Regions from separate parts of the Neorhizobium sp. CSC1952 genome, predicted to be linked through region 1. Evidence: riboswitches for the same ligand, from Rfam matches in the RefSeq annotation. Region 1 holds a riboswitch; each other region holds the start of a gene.
The links. A riboswitch is a leader RNA that binds a small molecule or an ion and turns the genes downstream of it on or off. The one in region 1 is predicted to bind thiamine pyrophosphate.
Positions count from the first base shown of each region.

Region 2: linked by a shared signal. The riboswitch ahead of QTA58_RS13345 (ABC transporter permease) and the one ahead of thiB (thiamine ABC transporter substrate binding subunit) in region 1 are both predicted to bind thiamine pyrophosphate.
Region 3: linked by a shared signal. The riboswitch ahead of thiC (phosphomethylpyrimidine synthase ThiC) and the one ahead of thiB (thiamine ABC transporter substrate binding subunit) in region 1 are both predicted to bind thiamine pyrophosphate.

Region 1 is NZ_CP128416.1:2,176,752-2,180,272, reverse strand. Features, by position in the region: gene QTA58_RS10710 (ABC-F family ATP-binding cassette domain-containing protein) at 1-772, shown strand, start outside; gene QTA58_RS10705 (response regulator) at 929-1,381, shown strand; gene QTA58_RS10700 (VOC family protein) at 1,488-1,883, shown strand; TPP riboswitch at 1,929-2,031, shown strand; gene thiB (thiamine ABC transporter substrate binding subunit) at 2,055-3,080, shown strand; gene thiP (thiamine/thiamine pyrophosphate ABC transporter permease ThiP) at 3,088-3,521, shown strand, end outside.
Region 2 is NZ_CP128416.1:2,731,088-2,734,608, forward strand. Features, by position in the region: gene QTA58_RS13340 (IucA/IucC family protein) at 1-1,367, opposite strand, end outside; TPP riboswitch at 1,798-1,900, shown strand; gene QTA58_RS13345 (ABC transporter permease) at 2,033-2,815, shown strand; gene QTA58_RS13350 (ABC transporter substrate-binding protein) at 2,812-3,521, shown strand, end outside.
Region 3 is NZ_CP128416.1:1,980,288-1,983,808, reverse strand. Features, by position in the region: gene thiC (phosphomethylpyrimidine synthase ThiC) at 1-1,398, opposite strand, end outside; TPP riboswitch at 1,494-1,626, opposite strand; gene QTA58_RS09895 (acyl carrier protein) at 1,799-2,050, shown strand; gene QTA58_RS09890 (acyl-CoA dehydrogenase family protein) at 2,050-3,231, shown strand; gene QTA58_RS09885 (amino acid--[acyl-carrier-protein] ligase) at 3,283-3,521, shown strand, end outside.

The DNA.
Region 1 (3,521 bases):
CCAGAAGCGCGAAGACCTGAACCCGGAAGAGACCCTCTCGCACTATCTGACGGACGGACGCGGCGAAACGCTGCTTGTCAACGGCGAGCAGCGGCATGTGGCGGGCTACATGAAGGACTTCCTGTTCCAGCCGGAGCAGATCCGCACTCCGATCAGGAATCTGTCGGGCGGCGAGCGCGCCCGACTGATGCTCGCCCGCATCATGGCCAGACCCTCGAACCTGCTGATATTAGACGAGCCGACGAACGACCTCGACATCGAGACGTTGGACCTCTTGCAGGAGATCGTCGCGGGCTACAACGGAACCGTCATCCTCGTCAGCCACGACCGCGATTTTCTCGACCGCACCGTGACTTCCACGATAGCGCCTGCCAATCCGGAGACGCCGGACGGCCGCTGGATCGAATATGCCGGCGGATACACGGACATGCTCGCCCAGCGGAAGGGCGCGCAGGAGGAAAGGCGCAGGGCGGAGAAGGCGGAAAAGCCGAAGGCAGAGGCCGCAGCTTTGCCTGTGGAAGCGTCGAAGACCAAGGGAAAACTTTCCTACAAGCAGAAATTCGCACTCGAAAACCTGCCGAAGGAAATGGCCAAGGCTGAAGCCGAAATCGCCGCGCGGGAGAAAAAGATGGCGGATCCCAATCTCTTCACCAGGGACCCGGCCGCCTTCAACAAGCTCGCGGCGGAAATGGAGAAATTGCGGGCAAGCCTCACGAAGATGGAAGAGGAATGGCTCGATCTCGAGCTGCTGCGAGAAGAGTTGGAAGGCTGAGCAACGGATTGTTAACTATAACAACCGCTTAGAGCGCAAAATCTGTCGCATAACGGAACATTCCCGTCCCCTGCCCGTTCGATCCGCATTCGTGGGCTGAACGCCGGCTGCGTCATCGGCCCGAATTGGGAACCGGAAACCGTGTGGGGACGTCCAATGCTGACAAAAGTACCGCGTCGTCGGCTGCCCAGGGAAGCGATGAATCAACAGGTGCTGATCATCGAAGATGAGTTTCTGATCGCGCTCGACATAGCCGAAACCGTTGAGAACATGGGCTTGAAGGTGGCAGGTTTTGCCAATGCCCGCAAACACGCCCTGGAATTGGCCTCACGGGCCGATATCGCCATCGTCGACGTCAATCTCGCAGACGGCCGGACCGGACCGGACATCGGCCGGCAACTTGCCGAACGATATGGGATAACGGTGATCTTCATGACCGGAAACCCGGACGACATCGAAGACGGCGAGAAAGGCTTTCTGGGTGTCCTGACAAAGCCGGTAGCGCCTCAGGTCCTGGAACAGTCGATCGACTATGCGATCGCCGACCGCCTGGGGACGATGGCCATCGTGCCGCGCGAACTCAAGGTCTTCCGGCAGAATTCGGGTTAGGCGAAAAATTTCGCCCCTTTCATGTCGGAGTCACGTTTCCTTCTTCGTCCTTGGGTAGAACGCACGATCACGTGCGTATAGGTTGAAGGCGAAGAGGAGAACTTGCATGCGAATGATTTTCGTGAACCTGCCCGTCGCAAATGTCGAAGTCGCGACACGCTTCTACACGGCACTGGGTTTTACCAGGAATCCCGACTTTTCCGATGAGACGGCGAGCTGCATGGTCGTCAGCGAGCAGATCTACGTCATGCTGCTCCAACATGAGAAATTCCAGGGCTTCATCAACGGCGAGATTGCCGATGCCAGGCGCACCAAGGAAGTGCTGAACTGCCTCTCCGCCGGAAGCCGCGCCGAGGTCGACGACTTCAAGGCGAAGGCGCTTGGCGCCGGTGGCGGCGAATGGAAGCCGAATATCGAGATGGGTCCCATGTATGGCTGCAGTTTCCAGGATCCCGACGGCCATGTCTGGGAAGTCATGTACATGGACATGGGCGCCGCCTGATCGCGACGCCCCCTTGCCAGTCAATCCCGCCGCCGTTACATCTGATCTGCTCTAACGGGGTGCCGCGCCAGACGCGGCTGAGAGGCTTTGCCAACCCGCGGAACCTGATCCGGTTAACACCGGCGGAGGGATTAGACGGCTCATGACCAGCGCCTATTCCCCTTATCGTAAATAAAGGAGGCGCTGATGCGCAGGATCGCTCTCTCGATATTCGCGGCCGCAACCGGCCTTTTCCTTTCCGTATCCGCTCACGCTCAAGAAAAGACGCTGACCGTCTATACCTATGAGAGCTTCGTTTCCGACTGGGGTCCAGGCCCCAAGGTCAAGGAAGCTTTCGAAAAGACCTGCGCCTGCAAGGTCGATTTCGTCGGCGTTGCGGACGGTGTGGCGCTTCTCACACGTCTCAAGCTGGAAGGTGAAAACACGGATGCCGATATCGCGCTTGGCCTCGATACCAACCTGATCTCGGAGGCGAAGGCGACCGGCCTTTTCGAACCGCACGGGCTCGACATTTCCGCGGTCAAGGTGCCGGGCAACTATAGCGACGACACCTTCATCCCGTACGATTACGGCCATTTCGCCGTGGTTTACGATACCAAGGTCATGAAGAACCCGCCGAGAAGCCTGAAGGAGCTTGTCGATGGCGATCCTTCGCAAAAGATCGCCATCGAGGATCCCCGCACCTCGACCCCGGGCCTCGGCCTGCTGCTCTGGATGAAGTCCGTCTACGGCGACCAGGCGCCGGAAGCCTGGGCGAAACTCAAGAACCGCGTGCTGACGGTGACCCCCGGCTGGTCGGAGGCCTATGGCCTGTTCACCAAGGGCGAAGTGCCCATGGTCTTCTCCTATACGACCTCTCCCGCCTATCATATGGTCGAGGAAAAGACCGACCGCTACCAGGCGGCATCCTTCTCGGAAGGCCATTACATCCAGATCGAGGTGGGCGGCATGCTCAAAGGGTCCTCCGACAAGGATCTTGCAAGGCAGTTCCTGAAGTTCATGATCTCCCCTGAATTTCAGGATGTCATTCCGACCACCAACTGGATGATGCCTGCCGCGGAGACATCCGAACCGCTGCCGGAAGCCTTCGGTAAACTGGTGCAGCCCAAGAAGACCTTCCTGATGGGTTCGGATGAAATCGCCAAGAACCGTCAGGCCTGGATCGACGAATGGCTCACTGCCATGAGCAGGAACTAAGGTCTCTATCTTGCTGACGCACGCCGAGCGAAGAAGAGGGATCGCCTGGGGCCTGACGAGCTTCCTCGGCATCGCCCTTTTCGCCGGCGCGCCGATCGCCGTCCTGCTGTCCTGGGACGTGGAGAGCACCCAGACGAGGCTCTTCACCGCCTATACGTGGCGCATCCTGCGCTTCACCCTGTGGCAGGCCGTGCTCTCGACGGCCCTATCGATTGCCTTCGCAATTCCCGTGGCATTGGCGCTCGCCCGCCGCCCGCATTTTCCGGGACGGCTGTGGATCGTCCGGCTGATGGCTTTGCCGATGGGCCTGCCTGTGCTGATCGGCGCGCTGGGGCTGATCGGCATCTGGGGCCGGCAGGGCATCATCAACAGCCTGCTGTTGAAGCTCGGCCTCGAGCAGCCGGTCAGCATCTACGGCCTCTCTGGCATCCTCCTCGCCCA
Region 2 (3,521 bases), 550 kb from region 1:
TCGGAAAGATAGAAGCCCTGGTTGTCCCGATAGTAACCGGCTGTCGGATAACCCGCGCCGATGTCGAGAAGGCTGTTCTGCTGATGGGCTTCCAGCGCGATGCCGTAGTCGTCGTAGAGCCGGATCAGCGGCTCCACGGCGCAATCGAAATAATGCCGGAACCAGGAGAGCGCAGCGTCGGACAGGCTGTCGGCACGTCTGGCGGCAAACCTGCGGACAAGGCGCTCCAGCCTCGAGATCTCTCCGGGAAGCGGGTCGGCGGTCAGTGCGGCGACGGTGACCACGCCGCGCGCGCCGTCGCCCCTGAACGGGTTTTCGCGAAGGATAACTTCGAAGCCGCTTTCTTCTCGACCCGGCATGTCGAGCGTGACATAGGCGGAGTCGTGGATGATGCGGAAATTCGCCGACCGTTCGGCAAAGCCGATGCGATGCATCAGCCTTGCCATCGCCACGCCCGCTTCCAGCTCCTGACGGCGGTTGATGCGGACGGAATTGGTGATCCTGACGGGAAGCGAGAATTTGAGCATCCAGTCCGCGTGGGCGCTGTAGACCGTGCGGACGGAGGAGGTCGCGGTGAAGAGGGGGCCGGCGGGGCCGATATGGCGCAGGCTGCCGCGGCGCTGCAGCGCCTGCACGTCCGGGTCGAGAAGCAGCGCTTCCGCCTGAAGCGGATGCATGGGGATAAGGCATTCATCGCTGCCGGCCCCGACATCGCTGCCGGACCTGCCGAGCTGCGAGCGGACGATCTCCTGCACGTCCGCCCCGTGCGCCGAAGCCTGGCGCACATGGCTTTCCCTTGCGGCGAAGTAGTGGAGCCTGAACTGGCCGCGCAGTTCCGGAGCGTACCGTTCCTGCTGCCAGAACGTCATGCCCTGCCGGCTCTTCGGCGTCGGGTGCTGCCAGTGACCGAAGACGAGCGACTGCTCCGCCTCGATGAAATGTCCTTCGTCCTGCGGCGGCGGAGAGGCTTTCTCGATATAGAGCGCCATCTGCTGGTAGCTGTCGAGAACGCGCATCAGAAGCTCGAGTTCGAACGTGCGCAGGGCATCGGTCCGACCGTCTTCCATCTGGCGGTAGGCCTCATGGATGAGGAGGTGGAGGGCGGACATCGGTTCGGCCTGCCGCCAGGCCGCGTCCGACACGGCCCGCACCCATAGCCTGCCGAAATGCTGCGGACCGCAAAGGGAGGCCGACAGGATTTCCGCCCGCAGCAGCGTCTGCTGCCGCGGCAGGGACCATTCGATGCATTCGACCGATCCGGCAGGAATGCGGTGCACGACCGGCGTGCCGGGATTGACCTCCCGCAGGTAGCAGTTTGCAAAACTCTGGAACGTGGCAGCTTCGGCGGCTTGCCTGGACGATTGCATGGTCTCCATCCCCGGCACGCGATAAAAAGGATCGCGCATTGCTCGTCTGTTTCGGCTTCGATGACGGGGAACGGGCGTAGCCATCCGCTCCCGGTCGGTGCCGGCACCTGTGTGCCGCTGGTCGGGTAGGGCTCTAGGTGGCCGGTTTCGGCAAGAAGGGTTTTCGATCGGCGAAAGGCATGAACATTGCCTCGCCCGGCGGCAGATGGAGTTGATGTCTCATGGAAGCGAACTCGTCTTAACCCGTCTATGTCGTCCTGGATGCGCTCCGATGCCAAAGACGACGAGCTCGCGATCTTTTTTCATCACATTCGAGTTTTCTCTCATTTTTCTCCGGCCCGGCGGCTGACCGTCCATGCCGGCCTGCTTTCCCGTCCGGCCGGTGATCGGCCACACCCATTGACAGTTCTCAGGAAAACCGACAGTTTCGCGGAATTCCGAGGGGGGCATCCTACGATGCTGAGATGGCGGTGAGCCGGACCCTTGAACCTGATCCGGGTCATGCCGGCGTAGGAACGGAAACGGACGTCACCCGACGGCATTTTCTCTTCTCCGCTTCACCTGGATCTCCGTGATTGGCACATCTGGAGATCGACCGATGACACATATGCATCTTTCCCGCGTCGGACATTCGCCGGCCGCCCGCCGCCGCGCCTGACAAACCCATGCGCGCCTCCCATGCGGCCGTCGGCCTTGCCGTGCTCCTTGCCCTCTGGCAGGCCGGCATCTCGGTCTTCTCTCCGCCTCGCTACATCCTGCCGTCGCCGGTCGCGGTGGTTTCCGCCTTCCTGCGCCAGCCGGGCTTTCTGCTGGAGAACAGCGCCGTCACGCTGACGGAGATCGCGCTGGGGCTGGTGATCGGCTCCGTCCTCGGCATCGCGATCGCCTTCGGCGTTGCGGCGCTGCCGCGGCTCAGCCGTCTCGTCTGGCCGATGGTCCTCGTCGTCCAGGCGTTTCCCGTCTTCGTGCTGGCGCCGATCCTCGTTCTCTGGCTCGGTTTCGGCCTGGCCTCGAAAGTGGCGATGACGACCATCATCATCTTCTTCCCCGTCGCCTCTGCCTTTGCTGACGGCCTTCGCCGCACCGACCGGGAAATCCTCGACGCCGTCTCACTGGAAGGCGCGACGCACTGGCAGACGCTGGTGCGGGTGCGCGTTCCGCTGGCGATCCCCCATCTCGTATCCGGCCTCCGGGTCGCTGCGCCGCTGGCGCCGCTCGGCGCGGTCGTGGGCGAATGGGTCGGCGCCTCCGGCGGCCTCGGCTTCGTGATGGTCCAGGCCAATGCCCGCATGCAGACCGATGTCGTCTTCGCGGCGATGACGGTGCTTGCGATCCTCACCCTCATCCTCAGGCTTCTCATCGACCGGCTGACGGCGAGCCTCGCCCCGTGGGCCAGCGAAGCCGATCCGGCATCCCCGTTCACATCAAGGAGTAAATCCCGATCATGATCCGCATCCTTCTTGCCTCCTTCGTCGCGCTCGCAGGCGCGCTGGCACCCGTTTCCTCGCAGGCGGCCGACAAGCTCACCGTGCTCCTGGAATGGTTCGTCAATCCGGACCATGCGCCGATGGTGGTCGCCCGGGAACAGGGGCTGTTCGCCGCAGCGGGGCTCGACGTCGAGCTCATCCCGCCGTCCGATCCCTCCGCCGTGCCGCGCCTCGTCTCCGCCGGTCAGGCGGATATCGGCGTCCATTACCAGCCCAATCTCTATCTCGACCACGAAGCGGGCCTGCCGCTCGTCCGCTTCGGCACGCTCGTCGAAACGCCGCTCAACACGGTGACCGTGCTTGCGGACGGCCCGATCAAGAGCCTCAAGGACTTGAAAGGCAAGAAGGTCGGTTTCTCGGTCACCGGCTTCGAGGACGCCATGCTGAAGCGGATGCTGGCGTCGGAAGGGCTGAGCAACGACGACGTGGAGCTGATCAACGTCAATTTCTCGCTCTCCCCCTCGCTGATCGGCGGCAAGGTGGATGCGACGCTCGGCGGATTCCGCAATTTCGAGCTGACGCAGATGAAGCTCGAAGGCCATCAGGGGCGCGCCTTCTTTCCGGAAGAGCACGGCGTCCCGGCCTATGACGAGCTGATCTTCGTCACCCGCCGTGATCTTGCCGAGGACGGCAGGCTGCCGCGGTTCCTGGCGGCCGTGGAGCAGGC
Region 3 (3,521 bases), 200 kb from region 1:
GCCGAACCAGCCGATCATCGCCGCCCCGATGCCGGAGGTGATGTGGTCGTAACCGGGTGCGATGTCGGTCGTCAGCGGTCCGAGCGTGTAGAAGGGCGCCTCGCCGCAGGTCGCAAGCTGCTTGTCCATGTTCTCCTTGATCTTGTGCATCGGCACATGGCCGGGACCTTCGATCATCACCTGGCAGTCCTTCGCCCAGGCGATTTTCGTGAGCTCGCCAAGGGTTTCCAGTTCCGCGAACTGCGCCGCGTCGTTGGCGTCCGCGATCGAACCGGGGCGCAACCCGTCGCCGAGCGAGAAGGAGACGTCGTAAGCGCTGCAGATGTCGCAGATCTCCTCGAAGTGCTCGTAGAGAAAGCTCTCCCTGTGGTGATGCAGACACCACTTGGCCATGATGGAGCCGCCGCGCGACACGATGCCGGTGACGCGGTTGACGGTGAGCGGGATATAAGCGAGCCGCACGCCCGCATGGATGGTGAAATAGTCGACGCCCTGTTCCGCCTGCTCGATGAGCGTGTCGCGATAGACCTCCCAGGTGAGGTCCTCGGCTATGCCGTTCACCTTTTCGAGCGCCTGGTAGAGCGGCACGGTGCCGATCGGAACCGGCGAGTTGCGGATGATCCATTCGCGGATGTTGTGGATGTTGCGGCCGGTCGAGAGATCCATGACCGTATCGGCGCCCCAGCGGATCGCCCAGACCATCTTCTCCACCTCTTCCGCCATGGACGAGGTCACGGCCGAATTGCCGATATTGGCATTGATCTTCACCAGGAAATTCCGGCCGATGATCATCGGTTCGGATTCGGGATGGTTGATGTTGGCGGGGATGATCGCCCGACCCTCGGCGACTTCGCGGCGCACGAATTCCGGCGTCACGAAATCCGGAATATGCGCGCCGAAGCTTTCGCCATCCCTTGCCAGGGCTTCCTTGGCCGCTTGCCGGCCGAGATTCTCGCGAATGGCGATGAATTCCATCTCCGGCGTGACGATGCCGGCGCGCGCATAGGCGAGCTGGGTGACGGCTTTTCCGCTCTTTGCCTTGAGCGGTGCATTGCGAAGCGGAAATTCCGGCGTCAGGCGGTCGCCGGTGGCAAACCCGTTGTCTTCCGGCTTTACGATGCGGCCTTCATAGGATTCCACGTCGCCGCGTGCGCGAATCCAGCGCTCGCGAAGCCGCGGCAGGCCGGATTCGATCGCCGGCGTGTGAGCGGGATCGGTATAGGGACCGGAAGAATCATAGACGGTCACCGGCGGTTCGCCAGCCGTCGGATGCAGGGCGATCTCGCGCATCGGCACCCGGATATCCGGATGCATGGTGCCGGGCTTGAAGACTTTCGTGGAGGCCGGAAGCGGGCCGGTGGTGACGACCGGGGTGAGCTTGGGTGGGACAATATTCATGGTCGAGGCTCCAAGGTTTGACGTTTGGAGACCCAGTTCCAGTGTTGGAATGATGGAAAAGCGCCTGAGCGGATGAAACGGGAATCCCGCCATTGCCGTGAGCGCTCGCACCGTCCCTACGCCAGTATGAACTGGATCAGGTTCAACGGGTCACTGCGCCGCAATCGGCAAAGCCTGAATTGCCCAGCAGTATCTCAGCCCCTTGCCGGGACCCCCCTGGTGAATACCGGCATCAAAAACCCCGGCGCCTTCGCTGTCAAGCCGGCCTCTTTGCGGCCGGTCGCTCGAATTTGAACGAATCCCGCAGCCCTAATTTCATTACGTTTCTTACCGGAATCTTATGCTTTCCGGCCTAAACATGCACCCAGCGATGAACGCAACACCATCCGGGGGATGTCTGATGAACGAGACCATTCGCGAATTGCTGACACGGGTTGGCGGCCTCCCCGTCGCCGTGAGCGAGCTTGAGAACGGCGGCGACCTTTATGCGGCGGGCCTTTCTTCGTTCGCATCCGTGCAGCTCATGCTGGCGATCGAAGAGGCCTTCGATATCGAGTTTCCCGACAATCTCCTGAATCGCAAGTCTTTCGCCAGCATCTCGGCGATCGAAGAGACCGTATCCCGGATCCTGAAAGCCCGCGAGGCCGCGTGATGAGCCTCGCCGCCGTCGCAACCGATATGAGCCTTGGCGCACGCGCCCATCGTGTTGCGATGGTGGCCGCCGAATTCGCCGACCGCGTCGATCAGGAAGGCCGCTTCCCGCGCGAGGCGGTCGAGGCCCTGAAGGCCGAGCGGCTGCTGGGCATCCAGATTCCCTCTGCCTTTGGCGGCGAAGGCGCAACGACGCAGGAAATCGCCGAAGTCTGCTCCATTCTGGGCCAGGCCTGCGCCGCGAGCGCCATGGTCTTCGCCATGCACCAGATCAAGGTTTCCAGCCTTGTCGAGCACGGAACGGAAAGCGCCTGGCATAAGGATTTCATGCGCGAGCTCGCCGCCCGGCAGCTTCTGGTCGCCTCGGCGACGACGGAAGCCGGCATCGGCGGCAACATGCGCAACTCCATCTGCGCGATCGAAATCGACGGCGACATCTGCCGGCTGACGAAGGACGCGACCGTCATCTCCTACGGCGCCCATGCCGATGCGATCATGGTCACTTCGCGCAGCCACGAGAAGGCCGCTTCGGGCGACCAGGTCATGACCGTTTTCAGGAAGGGTCAGTACACGCTCCAGAAGACGGTCGACTGGGATACGCTCGGCATGCGCGGCACCTGCTCCGACGGCTTCCTGTTCAAGGGCGAAGCGCCGGCGGTCCAGGTATTCCCGAAGCCTTTCGCCGAGATCGCCGCGCAATCCATGCTCGCGACCTCGCATCTCCTCTGGAGCGCGGTGTGGTACGGCATCGCCGCCGACGCGGTCCTTCGCGCCCAGGCCTTCGTGCGCGCCGCCGCCCGCAAGGCGAACGGCGCCCAGCCGCCCGGCGCCGTCAGGCTGGCTGAAGCCTCGAACCTGCTGCAGCTCCTGAAGGCCAACATCCTTTCCGGCCTGAAGGTCTATGCGGATGCCAAGGCCGACCCGGACCAGCTCTCCTCGATGGCGTTTTCGATCGCCATGAACAACGTCAAGCTCGCCTCTTCCGAGACGATCCTGACGATCATCAACCAGGCTATGATCATCTGCGGCATCATGGGCTACAAGAACGGCACGCCCTACAGCCTCGGCCGGCACCTGCGCGATGCCCATTCCGCCCAGCTGATGATCTCCAACGACCGCATCCTCGGCAACACGTCGACCATGCTGCTCGTGCAGAAACCGGACACCAGCCTGCTCGGCTGACGCCCACCCGTCAAATGAATTGCCCTCAAGCGAATTGGATGAGGTGAAGCCATGGATATGCAAGTTTCCTTTCTCGACCGCCTGTTCGATGCGGGCCTTCTGATCGAGACCGGCGTCGACGGGCTCTATGGCCGCAGCGGCCAGTTCGAGGACGTGATCGCCGCCTTCGAACGGCTGATCGACAAGGTCGGCGGCGCCGATGGGGCGGAAGCCATGCGTTTTCCGCCCGGCATGAACCGCGAATTCTTCGAGACGAGCGGCTATATGAAGAGCTTCCCCCAGCTCGCCGG